3 regions of the Roseateles cavernae genome follow, and region 2 is predicted to be linked to each of the others. Evidence: predicted binding sites of a transcription regulator. Region 2 holds the regulator's gene; each other region holds the start of a gene.
The links. Region 2 encodes NrdR, which represses ribonucleotide reductase genes. Its sites were predicted from a motif close to CACNANATNTNGTG; they were not measured.
Positions count from the first base shown of each region.

Region 1 (6,106 bases), on a different contig from region 2:
GCCGCTGGCCCTGCTGGCCGGCGTCTGCTCGGCCGCCCATCTGGCGCGCTGGCTGCTGTGGCAGCCGCTGAAGACGCTGCGCACGCCGCTGGTCTGGGTGCTGCATCTGGCCTATCTGTGGATCCCGCTGCACCTGCTGCTGCGCGGCCTGGCGGCGCTGGGCCTGCTGGCCCCGACGCTGGCGACCCACGCGCTGACCCTGGGCGCCATCGGCGGGCTGGTCATCGGCATGATGACGCGCACCGCGCTGGGCCACACCGGCCGGCTGCTGCGGGCCAGCCGGGGCGATGTGGCGAGCTACGCGCTGGTCGCGGCCGCCGCCGTGGTGCGCGTCGGCTGGCCGCTGCTAGCGCCGGCGCAGACCGTCCACGCGGTGCTGCTGTCGGCCGCGCTGTGGTCGGCCGGCTTCGCTCTCTACGCGCTGCGCTACTGGCCGATCCTGACGCGCGCCCGCCTCGATGGCCGGCCGGGCTGAGAATCCGGCCATGGACTATCTGACGATCAAGACCCTGCACCAGGGCGCCGTGCTGCTCTCGGTCAGCGGCTTCTTCGCGCGCGGCCTCGGGTCCTTGCTGGGCGCTGCCTGGGTCGGCAGCCGGCCGGCCAGGACCTTGCCCCATCTGGTCGACTCGGTGCTGCTGCTGTCGGCGCTCGCGCTGGCCTGGATGCTGCGGCTATCGCCGCTCGAGGCGCCCTGGCTGCTGGCCAAGCTCCTCGGCCTGCTGCTCTATATCGCGCTGGGCATGCTGGCGCTGAAACCCGGCCGGCCACTGGCGCTGCGCGCGGCCGCCTGGCTCGCAGCGCTGGCAACCGTCGGCTGGATCGCCTCGGTGGCGATCAGCAAGAACCCGCTGGGCTGGTGGATCTACCTGGGATAGGCGCGTCACGCAGCGCCTGCACCTGCTCGACCAGCACCGGATAGATCTGCTCCGCCTGTGCAGTGTCGAAATCGGCGTGATAGCGCTTGGCGACGCCCGACGATGCCAGCAGCAGATGCCAGGTCGGCGCGACACTGCGCTCGGCCAGACACTGCTTGGCGCAGGCCAGCGCGCAGCCATCAATGGCAATGATGGGCCTGCCCTCGGCAGCCGCGTCGCGGGCACGGCGCACCAAGCTGCGCACATTGCCGCCGACACCGGAAATGCAGGACATCTCGGCTTCGCCCTCGCGGTCCAGGCGCAGAGCCAGATAGTTGGCCAGCTGGGCCGCACTGGAGCAGCCCGAGCAGGAATACACCAGGGGCAGTGGGCGCCTGGCGGGGACGGGTGTGCTGCTTGTCATCCAAACCTTCCGCAGTTTTTGATATTGGCGCAGCGAATCCGCGATGCTGTCTTGATCCAGAGCAAACCCTCTGGACGCGACAGGCGCGACGCTTGCGCCCATGACAAGCGACACACCCTTCGAGCTGCTCCTGCGCGGCGCCACCCTCCAGGCCGAGCCCCAGCGACTGCTCTTCGTCTTCACGACGGCCGAACTGCCCGAGGACCCCAGTCCTGAGCAGCGTGAGCGTTTTGCCAGCGGCCAGGGCGGCACGCTCTCACCACGGGTCTGCGTGGACAAGTCGCCTGCAGAGCTCGGCAGCTTCGAGGCCTTGCGTGCCGAGTCCGCCAAGGCCGGGCCACCCTGGCAGGTCGTCTTCATCGCCGCCCTGTCCGGCCAGGGCGGCAAGCCGGCGACCGAGGCCCGCATCGAGCAGGCGCTGCGCACCATGGTCGAGCGCATCCGCAGCGGCCAGCTTGAGGGGTTGCTGGCACTGGACGTCGAAGGCCGCCCGCTGAGTTTCGGCTGACCCCGCCGTGGCGCCTGCGGCGCCAGGTCGAGTCGGGAGTTTGCGTCAGCGCAAATCCACATTTAGTGTTTGAAGGATAGGCTGCACACCATATCTAGTGTTCAGAACCATCCATGTCAAACATCCATGCCAGCCTTCCCGCCCAGGTTCTCAAGCGTGATGGGCGCCACGCGGCCTTCGACGCCCAGAAGATCGCGCTGGCACTGCAACGCGCCGGCATTGCCAGCGGCGAGTACGGCGCCGACGAACAGGCCTTGTTGTGCGCCAGCGTGCTGAAGGTGCTGGCGCACCGCTTCCACGGTCAGGCACCCGGCGTCGAGCAGATCCAGGACATCGTCGAGCAGACCTTGATCGCGTCCAATCATCTGAAGACCGCGCGCGCCTACATCGTCTACCGCGAGCAGCACGCGCGGCTGCGTGAGGATCGCAAGACCCTGGTGGATGTCGAGCGCTCGATCAACGAGTACCTGAATCGCGACGACTGGCGCGTCAACGCCAATGCCAACCAGGGCTATTCGCTGGGCGGCCTGATCCTCAATGTGTCCGGCAAGATGACGGCCAACTACTGGCTCTCGCATGTCTATGCACCCGAGATCGGCCAGGCCCATCGAGACGGCGACCTGCACATCCACGATCTCGACATGCTCAGCGGCTACTGCGCCGGCTGGTCGCTGCGCACGCTCTTGCACGAAGGCCTGAACGGCGTGCCGGGCAAGGTCGAGGCCGGCCCCCCCAAACACATGAGCTCGGCGGTCGGCCAGATCGTCAATTTCCTCGGCACCTTGCAGAACGAGTGGGCCGGTGCGCAGGCCTTCTCTTCCTTCGATACCTATATGGCGCCCTTTGTGCGTGCCGATCGCATGAGCTACGCCGAGGTGCGCCAGTGCATCCAGGAGCTGGTCTACAACCTCAACGTGCCCTCGCGCTGGGGCACGCAGACGCCCTTCACCAACCTGACCTTCGACTGGACCTGCCCAGCGGACCTGCGCGAGCAGGTGCCGGTGATTGCCGGCCGGGAGATGCCGTTTTCCTACGGCGATCTGCAGCTCGAGATGGACATGATCAACCGCACTTACATCGACGTGATGACGGCCGGCGATGCCAAAGGCCGGGTCTTCACTTTCCCAATCCCGACCTACAACATCACACCCGATTTCCCCTGGGAGTCAGAAAACGCCGCCGCACTGTTCGAGATGACGGCCAAGTACGGCCTGCCCTACTTCCAGAACTTCGTGAACTCGGAGCTGGAGCCGAATATGGTGCGCTCGATGTGCTGCCGGCTGCAGCTGGACCTGCGCGAGCTGCTCAAGCGCGGCAACGGTCTGTTCGGCAGCGCCGAACAGACCGGCAGCATCGGTGTGGTCACGATCAATTGTGCGCGCCTGGGCCATCTGCACTGCGGCGACGAGGCCGGCCTGCTGGCTGCGCTGGATCGGCTTCTTGAGTTCGGCAGGCAGAGCCTGGAACTCAAGCGCGAGCTGATCCAGCGCCTGATGGACCAGGGCCTGTTTCCCTACAGCAAGCGCTATCTGGGCACCTTGCGCAACCATTTCTCGACCCTGGGCGTCAACGGCCTCAACGAGATGATCCGCAACTTCAGCGCCGACGACTACGACATCACCGACGCGCGCGGCCATGCGCTGGCGCTGCGCCTGCTCGACCATGTGCGCGCCCGCATCGTCGAGTTCCAGGAAGAAACCGGCCACCTCTACAACCTGGAGGCGACGCCGGCCGAGGGCACGACCTACCGCTTCGCCCGCGAGGACCGCAAACGCTGGCCCGAGATCCTGCAGGCCGGCAGCGCAGACCGTCCCTACTACACCAACTCCTCGCAGCTGCCGGTCGGCTTCACCGACGACCCCTTCGAGGCGCTGGAACGCCAGGAGGCGCTGCAGGCCAAGTACACCGGCGGCACCGTGCTGCATCTCTATATGGGTGAGCGCGTCTCGAGTGGCGCTGCGTGCCGCGAGCTGGTGCGGCGCGCGCTGAGCCGCTTCCGCCTGCCCTACATCACGGTCACGCCGACCTTCTCGATCTGCCCGAGCCATGGTTATCTGGCCGGAGAACACCCTTTCTGCCCCGCTTGCGATGAAGAGCGGCTCGAACAGAAGCGCCGCCGGGCCGCAGCCAACGATTCCATCCCCTGTTCAACCACCAAGGAGACTCTGCAATGATCCACCCTGTCCCGATGACCGAAACAGCCATCGCGCTGCGCGACGATGAGCGCCAACCCTGCGAAGTCTGGACGCGCGTGATGGGCTACCACCGGCCGGTCTCGAGTTTCAACACCGGCAAGCAGGGCGAGCACCAGGAGCGCCGCTTCTTCGCCGAGCCCGGTCTGCGCCGGGCCGCGTGAGCCTCCACCTGAGCACAGCCGCCGCCACCTTGCGGGTCGGCGGCCTGACGCCGCTGACCACGATCGACTTTCCCGGCCGGCTCGCGGCGGTTGTGTTTCTCCAGGGCTGCCCCTGGCGTTGCAGCTATTGCCATAACCCGGGTCTGCTGCCTGCCGATGCGCCGACGGTGCAATCATGGGGGGCCGTGCTGGCTTTTCTGCAGCGCCGCCGGGGCCTGCTCGACGGTGTGGTTTTCTCGGGCGGCGAACCGACCTTGCAGGCCGCCCTGCCTGCAGCCATCGCCGAGGTTCGTTCCCTCGGCTTCGCGATCGGCCTGCACAGCGCCGGCATCTACCCCGAGCGGCTGGCCGCCGTGCTGCCGCTGATCGACTGGCTGGGCCTCGACATCAAGGCGCCGCTGGACAGGATCGATGCGATCAGCGGCGTGCCCGGCAGCAGCGCCAAAGTCCAGACGGCGCTGCGCCTGGTTCTGAGCAGCGGCGTAGCCCATGAGTGCCGCACCACTTGGCACCCGAGTCTGTATCCTCAGCACGAGCTGCTGCTGCTGGCCCGCAAACTGGCAGCGCTCGGCGTTCGCCATTGGGCAGTGCAGCGCGCGAACATCAATGGAATGGCAGCCGCTTCACTGACATCCGCGGAGGTCAGCGACATCAGCGCATTGTTCGAGAGCTTCTGCCAACGCTAGAACGGCACAAACGCGCTACCGGGCCGGCTCGGAGAACTGTTCGATCTCCGCGAGCCCGGCCTTGCCGAGATCGCCGCGCGTTTACATCGCGTTACCGCACAACAGCGCGTCGGCACTTTGTCCTACTTGCTTGTCATGCACCGCCTTACGCTGCGCCTTGGCGCAAAGGCAGAAACTTTGCTCATCGCAACCAGCCATGAGTACGACATGACCATGATGTTCACAAACAATCTCCATGCCGAAGGTTGGTGGGATCACATGCCAGCCGGCCATCGTCTCGACATCCCCATGAACGCCGACGAGTTCTCCTCGTCAGGCGATGAAGGCGGCGCCACTCGGCCGGCCTCGCAGCCCAACACCTCGCCCCGTTTCATTCAGCGCAGCCATGCCAGCGCGTGGATCCTGTTCGCCGCCGTGGGCACAACGGGAGGTGCCCTCGCTGTGGCCACCATGAGTGACCCTCAAGGCATGCGCGAGCACTTGGATTTCGCACTGGCGGAGGTGAAACAACTGGCCGGTTCTTCTCCCATCACGACGACGGCACCGGCCACCGCACAGGCGCCTGCGCCTGTTCAGGACCCCACGCCCGTCGCGACCGCGCCATCCACTGCCGCCGCACCGAGTCTTCCGCTCGACGCGCCTTCGTCACCCATCGCATCGGCGGCCGGCCGAGGCACCAGCCATCTCGCGCCGGTCGCCTCCATCAAGCCGGTAGCCACGCCAGCGCCAAAAACGACCAAGGAACCGGCCGAAACCCTGCAAGTGATGCCGGGTCTGCCGCCACCCATCGCACTGGCGCCCGTTCAGCCGCTGCCCACGGTGCAGGCACCACCACTCGTGCTGCCGCCACCCGTGCCGGTAGCGCCTCCGGTCGCGCCGCCGCCGGTTGAAGAAGCGGCGCCGCCGCAACCGCCGGCTTCATCGCCGCAGTAGCGAGGATGTCCTCCTGCCGTGTACGCTTTGTCGATGTAGCCTCTCGTCGTTCGTCGATGGGAGACGAGGTGCCCTCAGGCGGGCGCGCCGGCCAGTCCACCTAACAGGAGTGAAGACATGTCATACATCGATGGTTTCGTTATCGCGGTCCCCACTGTCAACAAGCAGAAGTTCATCGAGCACGCGCGCCATTTCGACTCGATGTTCATCGAGCTCGGTGCAATCCGTGTGATCGAAGCTTGGGGTGACGACGTCCCTGACGGCAAGGTCACCGACTTCCGCCGCGCAGTCCAGGCCACGGCCGATGAGACGGTGGCCTTTTCGTGGGTCGAATGGCCTGAC
Region 1 covers NZ_JBDPLH010000009.1:7,493-13,598, reverse strand. The annotation lists gene ABGI63_RS20040 (NnrS family protein) at 1-475, shown strand, start outside; gene ABGI63_RS20035 (SirB2 family protein) at 486-878, shown strand; gene ABGI63_RS20030 (putative zinc-binding protein) at 838-1,281, opposite strand; gene ABGI63_RS20025 (ribonucleotide reductase subunit alpha) at 1,382-1,789, shown strand; gene ABGI63_RS20020 (ribonucleoside triphosphate reductase) at 1,903-3,963, shown strand; gene nrdD (anaerobic ribonucleoside-triphosphate reductase) at 3,960-4,145, shown strand; gene ABGI63_RS20010 (anaerobic ribonucleoside-triphosphate reductase activating protein) at 4,142-4,831, shown strand; gene ABGI63_RS20005 (hypothetical protein) at 5,039-5,764, shown strand; gene ABGI63_RS20000 (DUF1428 domain-containing protein) at 5,882-6,106, shown strand, end outside.
Region 1: the regulator NrdR is predicted to act here: its motif matches at 1,876-1,889, upstream of ABGI63_RS20020 (ribonucleoside triphosphate reductase).

Region 2 (6,106 bases):
GAGCTCGCGCGAGGCCTCGGCCAGCAGGCCGGTCTCGGTCGCGATGCCGGCGGCCTGCAGGCGGGCCATGCCCTGACCCGCCACCAGCGGATTCGGGTCGCCGATGGCCGCCACCACCCGCTTCAGCCCGGCGGCCATCAAGGCATCGCAGCAGGGCGGCGTGCGGCCGTGGTGGGAGCAGGGCTCCAGCGTCACGTAGGCGGTGGCGCCGCGCAGGTCGGCGCCGCGCGCCTGGGCGTCGCGCAGCGCCATCACCTCGGCATGAGCCTGGCCGGCGGCCTGGGTATGACCGCTGCCCAGCACCCGGCCTTCGGCATCGGTGATCACGCAGCCGACACGCGGATTGGGGTCGCTCAGGCCGATGGCCTGCTCGGCCAGGACCAGGGCATGGCGCATGGCCGATTCGTCGCTGCGGTGCGGGGCGGTGCTGTGCATGGCGGCAGTCTAGCCGGCCAGGGTCCCGGTGTTCATCCCGGAGCTCAGAGCTTCTCCTGGTGCACGATGGTCTTGCTGTCGTAGAACAGGCCATCGGCCGGGTTGGGCGTACGACCTACCGGGCAGGACTGGCTGCCGGCGACGACCAGGAAGTTCTGCCGGGTCAGCGCGCCCTTGACGTCAACATAGTCCAGCGGGTGTTCGACATTGCTGATGGTCTTGTCGCCGTTGTAGTCGGCGCTATAGCGGCAGATGCGGTAGCCGGCATGGCCGAGTTCGATGCCGTTCAGGATCAGCCGGCCGGTCCATGCGACGCCGTCGAGATTGGGGTAGACCGCACAGTAGAAAACCACCCCCTCGGGCCTCGCGACAGGCCCGGCCAGCGGGGCGTTGCTGAAGCAATCGTGCGGCGGCGGGGCGGGCGGCTTGCTCGTGCCTGCCGTGATGATGGCCGGACTCAGGGGCAGGGCGGGGCTGAGTGCCAGCTCCGAGTCGGCGGTCGCGTCGGTCGAAAAGCGCACCGCGCCGCTGAGCAGATAGCTGTTCGAGACCGTGCTGCAGTAGGCCGCGACGTCGTCCCGCGTGATCTGGGCCGTGCCGACCGTGTGGTCCGGCAATTGGCACAGCTTGACGATGCGGCCGGTCTGATTGTTGAACACCCAGGCCACGCCGCTGCTGGTGGCCGGCGGCTTGAAGACGCTGTGACCATCGCCCAAGTCCTTGGCTGTCGGCGGTATCGTGAGGTGACGGCCCTGCGGACGGCGAGTCGGGTCGCCCTCGGGGGCAATGGCCAGCGAGCCGCTGAGCCGCGGATCGGTCGGCGTGATGAAGCTGCCCATGATCACTTGCTGCACGGTGCCCGTCCTATCCTCCCAGCTCACCGTGACCTGCACCGACAGTGGCTCGCCGGGGCGCTGCGCCAACACCCGGTTCAATGTGAAACTCGCATTGCTTTCTGGGTCGCCGGCGCCGACGCGCTTGAGATCGGCGATCTGCGCGAACGCGCGTACATGCGCTTGCGCATCCGCTGGAAGCGCCAGTTCGGAGAAGGACCGTATGGTTTCAAGGTCTTGCTGAACCAGGCGCACCGCCTCGCTGCGCTGCTTGGCCAGATCGGCACTGCGCCGCATATGGCCCTGCAGCCCGACCAGGGCCAGCATGCCGAAGGACATGATCAGCAGGGTCACCAGCGCTTCGATCAGGGTCACGCCCGCTTGAGCATCAGCGTATCGACCGAAGAGGCGGCGGCTGCGTTTCATTCCGTGCCATCCGACCAGCTGCCCGGCACGCGGACAAAGCTACCGCGCCGGTTGCTCAGCGTGTTGATCAGGTCCGCGTGATAGACGATGTCGGCCGTGCCGCTGGCGACCAGGTCGCCGTCGCTGAGCAGGGCGCCGGTCAGCACGGCCGGCTGGGCCCCGACGGTGTTGTTCCAGGACGTGTTGCCACGGGCATAGATCAGCCCGTTCAGCAGCATCGGGCCATCCAAGCGCAGGGCACCGTTGACCACCAGCAAGAAGGGGTCCGCCGCGGTGCCCAGCGTGATATTGCTGCGGATCTCGGCCGGACCCTCGACCCAGAGCATGCGCTGGCCGCTGGCATAGGCCTCTTGCAGCTTGGCGCTGCAATCGTCCGCACAGATCAGCTCCCGCATCGCCGGTTGCTGGCGATAAGTCATCGGTGACATGCCAAAAAACAGCTGAAACATATCGACCGGTTTGCCATCGCGGCTTCGCAGCGTCTCGTCGCCGCTGATCAAGGCATCGCGTGTCGGCGTGCCAGGCACGCTGCTGAGCCGGCTGATGCTGCCTTGGTAGCCCAGCCCGGCCTGCATCAGCAAGCCGCTGAGTGCCGGATCGGTGTTGTGCAGCCCCAGCCCCGTGGCCCCCAGGTCGACCGCGCCGCGCACCGTCAGCGGGCTGGCGGGTGGCACTTTCAAGGCGCTGACCAGGGCCGCATCAAAGAAGAGCACGCTCTTGGCCAGATCGGCCTGGGCGGCAAAGGCCTGGCGGTTGCAGTTCTTGATGATGTCGGTGCAGCTGCTCACCTCCACATTCACGACACCGGCGCGGTCGCGGGGCCGAAAACGTACCACGAACATCGGCTGCAAGCGATGGGCGGCGGCCGGCGCCGGCGACACCAGCACGCCATCGGCCGGACACTGGTAGGCCCAGCCCGCAGCCTCCGTGCTGATGCCGGCGGCCACATAGGGGTCGCCGGACGCGGGATTCAGCGGATTGAAGCTGGCGTCCTCGTCAGCGTCGGTGCTGATGGCGCGATCGGCGCCGATATCCAGATAGCGCTCACGGAAGCTCGAGCCCATGGCACCGCTGTTCTTGCAGCTGGCATCGATGAAAACGCCGTTCAGCGCGTTCAGCACCCATTCGCCGCCGGCTTCGGCGGTTTCCAGCGCGAGGCCGGCCCGGTAGTAGTTGCTCGCGATGCGCTGCTCGAAAACGAGATTGCGGTTCGCGAAGGCGGCCATCATCGCCATGATGAAGAACAGCACCATCACGACCACCAGGGTGGCCGCACCCTGTTGCCCCATGGCACGCTGATTGGCGGCGCAGCGCATGATCAGCAGCCTCCCTCGATGGCGTCATTGCGCAGCCGGGTGCTGACCGTGACGCTGCGCACCACCCGCGCGTCATGCGCGGCCTTGCCACTCAGCGTCAGCCGCAGTTCCCGGACCTCCATGCTAGGCGGGCAGTCGGTGGCACCGATCGGGCAGGGGCGCTGGCAGAACTCATCCAGCTTGACGCGCTGCACCAGCAGCTCCGGCTCGAAGCTGGTGATCTCCAGGGTCTTGGGGTCCGTCAGCGGCTGCCAGTTGCCGCCATGGCGGAACTGCAACTCCTTGGACCGAACGCGGTAGCCGAACTCCTCGTTGTTGGCGACCTTGCCGTCCTCGTCGGCCTCGCCCTTGGCCCGGCTGTAGCTGTAGAGCAGCTGGCCGTCCTTGTCCAGGCGCGCCATCGCATAGAGATTGGCCTGGGTCGCCATGCCGGGCGCCGAGACGCCGTCTTCCGCACGCCTGTTGAAACCGGCGCGGCGCATATCGCGCAGCACCAGATCGGCCGCCGCCCGCAAGTCCTGCTGCACCTGGGTTTCCAGCATCAGGCGGCGATGGTCCTCCAACTGGCCCACCATCATCAGCGAGGCGCCGGCGACGACAATCATGCCTACCGTCAAGCCGACCATCATCTCGATCAGGCTCAGGCCCTTGATGCTTGCGGAAGTCATCTGGACCAGCATCCGCCGGTGGTGGGCAGGTATTGCATCTGGCCACCACTCATCGTGATGGACATCTTGGCGCAGGCGCTGTCCTTGGCCTGGGGGCTGCTTTCCAGCGCATTCGCCTCGATGGTGTAGCCGGTGGCGCCGTCGTTCGTCAGCACGATCTTGATCACGTAATGCTTGTCGAGCGACTGATCGCTGCTGAACTGCAGATCGCTCAGCTTTTCGGTGTAGGTCGCCCGGTTGGCGCGCCAGCGCTCCTGTGCCTGCTGCACCGCCGACAAGGTGGCCACGGCGTCGGCACGCCGGCCTTTTTGCACCATGTGCTGGAAGGAGGGCAGGGCGACAGCAGCCAGGATGCCGGCGATCACCACCGCCAGCATCAGCTCGACCAACGTGAAGCCATGACTGCCTGTCGGGCCGACGGCAGCCTGGGGCGCAGAGGGCGGTAGCATGGACATGGAAAATTATGTGGACGCGGTGCGCAGCGACTCTCGAACAGGGTCGGCCGCTCGTCGGCAATATCTGACCGTTGATCCACGCTTCCTTGGGTTAGGGGGCAGTTCAGCCGGCGCAGCGCGGCAGGCGCCCCGCGCTGCCATCGGGTGAGCACGAGCGCACGCGGCCGGTGATCGCGACGATATGGCGAATCGAGGGGCCGCCAGGCGCGGCAATATCGATGCTGCCGGTGCTGGTCACCGCGCCTTGCCTGGCCTGGAAGCTGAGTTTTTCGACATTGGCGCGTATCGTCGTGGCCTGCGTGGCGGGCAGCCATTCGACCTTGGCCAGGGCAGCCGCATCGGTGCAGCGGGTCTGGCCCGCGTTGTCGCAGTGGCAGCCGTCGCTCGGGCCGCTGTAGACGATGTAGCAACTGCCGCCATCACCCGCATTGAAGCGCATATGCACGGCCTTGCCCTGAATCACGGCGACGCTGCGCGCCTGCTGCAGATCGGTCATCAGGGTCTGGGCGGTGCCCCGGACATGCTGGCCGAGCCTGAGTCTTTGCATCGACGGAATCGCCTGGCTCAGCAGTACCGCCAGGATCAGGCAGACGACGCAAACCTCGATCAGGCTGAGACCACGGAGGTGATGCGGGGGGTGAGGGGCTTGCGGCATGGTCGGCTCCGGACTGGATTCATCGGGCATGAATCCAATCTAGAGGGCCGGGCCGGCGCTTTCTGTCCTGCCAAAGGGGGGAGCCTGGCACCCCCTTGGAGGGAAGATTCAAATATCGCGGATCAGCTGCCGGAATTCATCCACATCCTCGAAGCTGCGGTAGACCGAGGCAAAGCGCACATAGGCGACCTTGTCGATGCGCTTGAGTTCGCGCATCACCAGCTCGCCCATCTTGGTCGACGGCAGTTCGCGGGCGCCGCTGGTCAGCAGCTTTTCCTCGATGCGGGCCAGCGCGGCATCGACCTGCTCGATGCTGACCGGTCGCTTGCGCAACGCCAGCTGCATCGAGGCGCGCAGCTTGGCCGGGTCGAAGTCGGCCCGGGTGCCGTCTTTCTTGACCACCACGGGCATCGCGATCTCCGCCCGTTCGTAGGTGGTGAAGCGCTTGTCACAGCCCAGGCAGCGCCGCCGGCGCCGCACCACATCGCCTTCATCCGACTCCCGGGTTTCGACCACCTGGGTTTCGGCATGGGAGCAGAAGGGGCAGCGCATCGGCGGGCGGCGGCTTAGCGGTAGACCGGGAAGTCGCGCGTCAGCGCCGCGACCTTCTCGCGCACGGCGGCCAGATTGGCCTCGTCATGCGGCTTGTCCAGCACATCGGCGATCAGGTGGGCGGTGATGCGCACCTGTTCTTCCTTGAAGCCGCGCGTGGTCATCGCCGGCGTGCCCAGGCGGATGCCGCTGGTGACCATCGGCTTCTGCGGGTCGTTCGGGATGCCGTTCTTGTTGCAGGTCATGTGGGCGGCGCCCAGGATGGCCTCGGCCTCCTTGCCGGTCAGGCCCTTGGGGCGCAGATCCACCAGCATCACATGGCTCTCGGTGCCGCCGGAGACGATGCGCAGGCCGCGCTCGATCAGCGTGTCGGCCAGCACCTTGGCGTTCTTGACCACCTGTTCCTGGTAGCTCTTGAACTCGGGCGTCAGCGCTTCCTTGAAAGCCACGGCCTTGCCGGCAATCACATGCATCAGCGGGCCGCCCTGGATGCCGGGGAAGATCGCCGAGTTGATCTTCTTGGCGATCGCCTCGTCGTTCATCAGGATGATGCCGCCGCGCGGGCCGCGCAGGCTCTTGTGCGTGGTCGAGGTCACCACATCGGCATGCGGCACCGGGTTCGGGTAGACGCCGGCGGCGATCAGGCCCGCATAGTGGGCCATGTCCACCATGAAATAGGCGCCGATTTCCTTGGCGATCTTGCCGAAGCGCTCGAAGTCGATGCGCAGGCTGTAGGCCGAGGCGCCGGCGATGATCAGCTTGGGCT
Region 2 covers NZ_JBDPLH010000006.1:14,791-20,896, reverse strand. The annotation lists gene ribD (bifunctional diaminohydroxyphosphoribosylaminopyrimidine deaminase/5-amino-6-(5-phosphoribosylamino)uracil reductase RibD) at 1-435, opposite strand, end outside; gene ABGI63_RS16585 (type IV pilus modification PilV family protein) at 480-1,694, opposite strand; gene ABGI63_RS16580 (pilus assembly PilX family protein) at 1,691-3,010, opposite strand; gene ABGI63_RS16575 (prepilin-type N-terminal cleavage/methylation domain-containing protein) at 3,013-3,678, opposite strand; gene ABGI63_RS16570 (type IV pilin protein) at 3,675-4,133, opposite strand; gene ABGI63_RS16565 (GspH/FimT family pseudopilin) at 4,237-4,788, opposite strand; gene nrdR (transcriptional regulator NrdR) at 4,897-5,340, opposite strand; gene glyA (serine hydroxymethyltransferase) at 5,355-6,106, opposite strand, start outside.

Region 3 (6,106 bases), on a different contig from region 2:
GCACCGCCGATGCCGCCGACTCACAGTTCTTCTTTCAGCAGGCGCGCCGGCTCGCGCACGCCGGTGGCAGCGCCTTCCAGCGCTTGTACCGGGCCTTTCTGGCGGCGCGCGCGGCGCTGGGCCTGGCCCTGGTCGGCGCGCAGGCGCTGGCGGCGCTGCTGGGTTCGACGACCCCGTTCTGGACTCTGGCGCTGAGCGGGGTCTATGCGCTCGAGGCGGTAGCGCTGTGGTTGTTGCCGCGCCTGCAGCGGGGCGCCTCGGCGCAGTCGCTGGCCCGGCTCAGCAGCCCGCGCTGGTGGCTCAGCATCGGCCTGGACCTGGGCCTGTTCGGCCTGCTGCTGGCGCTGGACCGCAGCGCCGGGGTCAGCTATGGCGCGCTGTTCGTGCTGCCGGTGCTGATGGCCGGCGTGCTGACACCGCGTCTGCTGGCGCTGGCCACCGCTGCGGCGGCGGCGCTGATGACCCTGGGCGTGGCCTGGTGGTCGGTGCTGCAGGGCGCCGATGCCGGGCTGCGCATGACGCAGGCCGGCCTCGTCGGCGTCGGCTTCTTCGTGATCGGGCTGCTGGCCAGCGAGCTGGCCAGCCGGCTGGCGCGCGAGGAGCGCGCCGCGCGCGGCAGCATGGAGCTGGCGCGCCAGCAGGCGCAGCTGAACCGGCTGGTGATCGACGAGATGGCCGAGGGCGTGCTGGTGGTGGACAGGCGTGGCCATGTGCGTGCCGCCAATCCGGCCGCGCGCGGCCTGCTGGCCGAGCAGCAGATGGTGCGCACCGCGCCCTTCCAGCTGCGCGGCGTGCCGACCTGGGAGCCGCTGGTGGCGGCGGTGGAGCAGGCCTTCTCGGCCGGCGGCTGGCCGGAGGAGGGGCGCGATGTGGCCCTGGTGTTCAATGCGGTCGAGCGGCGCGCCTTGCGCCTGCGCATGCGTTTCACGCGCCGGCGCGAGGTGCATGGCACCGAAGACCTGTGTGTGCTCTTCGTCGAGGATGTGCGCAATCTGCTGGCGCGCAGCCGCCAGGAAAAGCTGGCCGCGATGGGCCGCATCTCGGCCGGCATCGCCCACGAGATCCGCAATCCGCTGGCCGCCATCGATCAGGCCAATGCGCTGCTGGCCGAGGATTGTGTCGACCCGCAGTCGCAGCGCCTGACGGCGATGGTCAGCTCCAATGTGCAGCGCCTCAAGCGCATCGTCGACGATGTGATGGAAGTGGCGCCCGGCGTGCCGCCGCAGCCGGTGCCGGTGGACGCCAGCGCGCTGGTCAGCGAGGCCTGCCTGGACTGGGCCCGCACCAACAAGCTGCCGGCAGGCCCGGACAGCCCGCTGGGCCTGAGCCTGCCGGCTCATGCGCTGCGCATCAGCTTCGAGCCCGAGCATCTGCGTCGCGTGCTGATCAATCTGCTGGACAACGCGCTGCGCCATGCGACACCGGGCCCGCGCAGCGTGCAGGTCAGCCTGCGCGCGCAGTCCGAGCAATGGGTCAGCCTCGGTGTGTTCAGCGCCGGCGAGCTGATCGCGCCCGAGGTCGAGCGCCATCTGTTCGAGCCCTTTTTCTCGACGCGCAGCCGGGGTTCGGGCCTGGGCTTGTATATTTGCCGCGAGTTGTGCGAGCGCTATGGCGGGCGCATCGATTACCGCAGCCAGCGCTCGGCCGCACTGGGCGGCAATGAATTCGTCGTGACCCTGCGTCGCCTGCCGGCCGACGCGCCTCTTGCCCCGGCTTCTTCCTGATGAGCTCTGCCAATCCCGCCTTCAGCCTGCTGGTCGTCGATGACGAGCCGGATCTGCGCACGCTCTACGAGCTGACCCTGCTGCGCGAGGGCTATGAGCTGGAGACCGCCGGCACGGTGGAGGAGGCGCTGGCCCGGCTGCAGCAGCGCCGCTACAGCGCCGTCATCACCGATATGCGCCTGCCTGACGGCAGCGGCCTGGATGTGCTGGCCTGGCTGGAGCAGCAGGGCCGGCCGGAGAAGGCCCTGGTGATCACCGCCTATGGCTCGGCCGAGAACGCGGTCGAGGCGCTGAAGGCCGGTGCTTATGACTACCTGACCAAGCCGGTCGATCTGCGCCAGTTCCGCAGCGTCGTCGCCTCGGCGCTGGGGCGTCTGCCGCAAAGCCAGCCCTCGGTGGTGCCGGCGCAGCTGCCGTCGGAGCGGCAGTCGGTGGCCGAGCTGCCCAGGCCGGCGAAGGCCGAGGCGCGCGTGTCGCCAGCTGCCGCATCGCGCGCGCGCGTCGAGGATGCTGCCTCGGCGGCGCCGGCCGGCGCGCTGCAGCGCCTGGCCGGCGAGTCGACCGCGATCCGGCAGGTGCGCTCGCTGATCGAGAAGGTGGCGCGCAGCATGGCGCCGGTGCTGCTGCAGGGCGAGTCGGGCACCGGCAAGGAGCTGGTGGCTCGCTCCATCCATGAGAGCAGCGTGCGCGGCAGCCAGGCTTTCGTCGCGGTCAATTGCGGCGCGATTCCCGAACAGCTGCTGGAGGCCGAGTTCTTCGGCTATCGCAAGGGCGCGTTCACCGGCGCCAATGAGGACCGCGAGGGCTTCTTCCAGGCCGCCCATGGCGGCACCTTGTTCCTCGACGAGATCGGCGACCTGCCGCTGGCGATGCAGAGCAAGCTGCTGCGCTCGATCCAGGAGCGCTCGGTGCGGCCGGTCGGCGCGGTGGCCGAGGCGCCGGTCAATGTGCGCATTCTCAGCGCCACCCACAAGGACCTGAGCGCCGAGGTGGCGGCCGGGCGCTTCCGCCAGGACTTGTTCTACCGGCTCAACGTGATACAGATCCGCGTGCCGCCGCTGCGCGAGCGCATCGAGGACCTGGCCGCGATCAGCGAACGGGTGCTGGAGCGCATCGCCCGCGATGCCGGCGTGTCGCCGGTGCCGCGGCTGACACCGGCGGCGCTGTCGCAACTGGCGCGCTATGCCTTCCCGGGCAATGTGCGCGAGCTCGAGAACCTGCTGCACCGGGCGCTGGCGCTGTCGGGTGGCGAGCTGATCGACGCGGAGGATCTGGGCCTGCCCGAATCGCTGCTGGATGACTCGCAACTGGGGGCGCTGGATGTGCTGGAGGCGCCGCCGGCGGCGCCGCTGCCCGACCTGGCCGACGACCAGGCCGAGCTGCCGCAAGACCTGGCCCTTTATCTGGATGAGGTCGAACGAAGCATCTTGTTACGCGCTTTGGAGCGCCACCGCTTCAATCGCACGGCCGCCGGTGCGAGCCTGGGCTTGTCGCTGCGTCAGATTCGTTACCGGATGGCACGGCTGGGCATCACCGAAGGTTCGACCTCGGGCGATGGCGAGGGCTCCGACGCCCACTGAGCGCCGACTGAGCGCCGACCGAGGCCGCGGTCCACAAAGCCTTTGTTGGCGCGGCCTGGCGGGCGGTTTTGCGCTGCAGGCCGCGACTGTCGCGGGCCCCGGATTTCAAACCCCGATCAATGCTGGGTGCTGGCGCGATGCGAGCGGCATCGAGGCGGCCCTGCAAGGCTTTTTGCGGCGTGCGGCTAGCGCGTGAAGGGTCGCCGGTCAACCGGGTTCGATATGCGGGTTTGACGCTAGCTGTAGTGCTTGAAGAGCTGGGTAGCCCCAGATATAGTGTTTCTTCATGCTATCCTTCTAGCCTCGGCAAAGCACTGAAATGCCCTATCCCTTCGCAGTCGTCTTGCCCAGCGTGACCGGTACAGCGCCGTGTTCTGCCTGGCTTGCGATGCGAACGATGGCGGGCTCGCCGGCCTGCCCGGTGGGCTCGCGCAGTCGCACAGCCCCAAGCCCCGACGACAGCAATAACGAACGCAGATCCATGGCCGCCCCTGGCGTGTCGCGGACCTGCCATTTCTGATTCGAACAAGACAGACGAGGAATTATGCAAAGCACAGCAGCCCAGACCCGCTCGGACGCTCCCGCTGCCGCCTCCGCGCCCGCCGCAGCGGCCGGCGCGGCCAAGCAGACCGCTTATCAGGCCTACCAGATCATCCGTCGCAATGGCGCGGTGGTCTCGTTCGAGCCCAGCAAGATCGCGGTGGCCTTGATGAAGGCCTTTCTGGCCGTGCATGGCACCAGCGGCGCGGCCTCGGCCAGCGTGCGCGAGACGGTCGACGGCCTGACCGAGAACGTGGTGCGCGCGCTGCTGCGCTCGCGCCCGAGCGGCGGCACCTTCCACATCGAGGATGTGCAGGACCATGTCGAGCTGGGCCTGATGCGCGGTGGTCACCATGAGGTGGCGCGCGCCTATGTGCTGTATCGCGAGCGCCGCTACCAGGAGCGCGTGGCCAAGGGTGAGGTGGCTCAGGCCGCCGCGCTGGAGTCCGGCCTGACGGTGATCGACAACGGCCAGCGCATTCCGCTGGACCTGGCCCATCTGCAAAGCCTGATCGTCTCGGCCTGCGAAAACCTCGGCGCCGACGTCAAGCCGGAGCCCATCCTGGCCGAGACCAAGCGCAATCTGTATGACGGCGTGCCGATCGACGAGGTGTACAAGGCCTCGATCCTGGCCGCCCGCACCCTGATCGAGAAGGATCCCGGCTACAGCCGCGCCACCGCACGCCTGCTGCTGCACACGATCCGCCGCGAGGTGGTCGGCGGCGAAATCACGCAGGAGCAGATGCAGAGCCGCTATGCCGAGTATTTCCCCGGCTATATCAAGAAGGGCGTCAAGGCCGAGCTGCTGGACGAGAAGCTGGCGCAGTACGACCTGGCCAAGCTGGGCGCGGCGCTGAAGGCCGAACGCGATCTGCAGTTCGACTACCTCGGCCTGCAGACCCTGTATGACCGCTACTTCCAGCACATCGACGATGTCCGCATCGAGATGCCGCAGGCCTTCTTCATGCGTGTCGCGATGGGCCTGGCCCTCAACGAGATCGACCGCGAGACCCGCGCGATCGAGTTCTATGAAGTGCTGTCGAGCTTCGACTTCATGTCCAGCACGCCGACCCTGTTCAACTCCGGCACGCGTCGCTCGCAGCTGTCGTCCTGCTACCTGACGACGGTGGCCGACGATCTGGACGGCATCTACGAGGCGCTGAAGGAGAACGCGCTGCTCTCCAAGTTTGCCGGCGGCCTGGGCAATGACTGGACCCCGGTGCGCGCTTTGGGCTCGCACATCAAGGGCACGAACGGCAAGAGCCAGGGCGTGGTGCCCTTCCTGAAGGTGGTCAACGACACCGCCGTCGCGGTCAACCAGGGCGGCAAGCGCAAGGGCGCGGTCTGCGCCTATCTGGAGTCCTGGCACCTGGACATCGAGGAGTTCCTGGAGCTGCGCAAGAACACCGGCGACGACCGCCGCCGCACCCACGACATGAACACCGCGAACTGGATCCCCGATCTGTTCATGCGCCGTGTGATGGACGGCGGCGACTGGACTCTGTTCTCGCCGTCGACCTGCCCGGACCTGCACGATCTGTTCGGCACCGCCTTCGAGAAGGCCTATGTCGAGTACGAGGCCAAGGCCGACCGCGGCGAGATCAAGCTGTTCAAGCGCATGCCGGCCAAGGACCTGTGGCGCCGCATGCTGTCGATGCTGTTCGAGACCGGCCATCCCTGGATCACCTTCAAGGACGCCTGCAATGTGCGCTCACCGCAGCAGCATGTCGGTGTCGTGCACTCGTCGAATCTGTGCACCGAGATCACGCTGAACACGAACGACAGCGAGATCGCCGTCTGCAACCTCGGCTCGGTCAATCTGGTCCAGCACCTGAAGGACGGCGGCATTGACCACGACAAGCTGCGCAAGACGATCTCGACCGCGATGCGCATGCTCGACAACGTGATCGACATCAACTACTACGCGGTCAAGAAGGCGCGCGACTCGAACCTGCGCCACCGTCCGGTGGGCCTGGGTCTGATGGGCTTCCAGGACGCGCTGTACGCGCTGCGCACGCCCTACGCCTCCAACGAGGCGGTCGAGTTTGCCGACCGTTCGATGGAAGCGATCTGCTACTACGCCTACCAGGCCTCCACCGAGCTGGCCGCCGAGCGGGGTCGCTACTCGAGCTATCGCGGCTCGCTGTGGGACCGCGGCGTCCTGCCGATCGACTCGTTGGACCTGTTGGCCAAGGAGCGCGGTGGCTATGTCGAGGTGGATCGCAGTTCGACCCTGGACTGGGATGCGCTGCGCGCCAAGAT
Region 3 covers NZ_JBDPLH010000003.1:303,665-309,770, forward strand. The annotation lists gene ABGI63_RS12075 (sensor histidine kinase) at 1-1,724, shown strand, start outside; gene ABGI63_RS12080 (sigma-54-dependent transcriptional regulator) at 1,724-3,304, shown strand; gene ABGI63_RS12085 (ribonucleoside-diphosphate reductase subunit alpha) at 3,849-6,106, shown strand, end outside.
Region 3: the regulator NrdR is predicted to act here: its motif matches at 3,570-3,583, upstream of ABGI63_RS12085 (ribonucleoside-diphosphate reductase subunit alpha).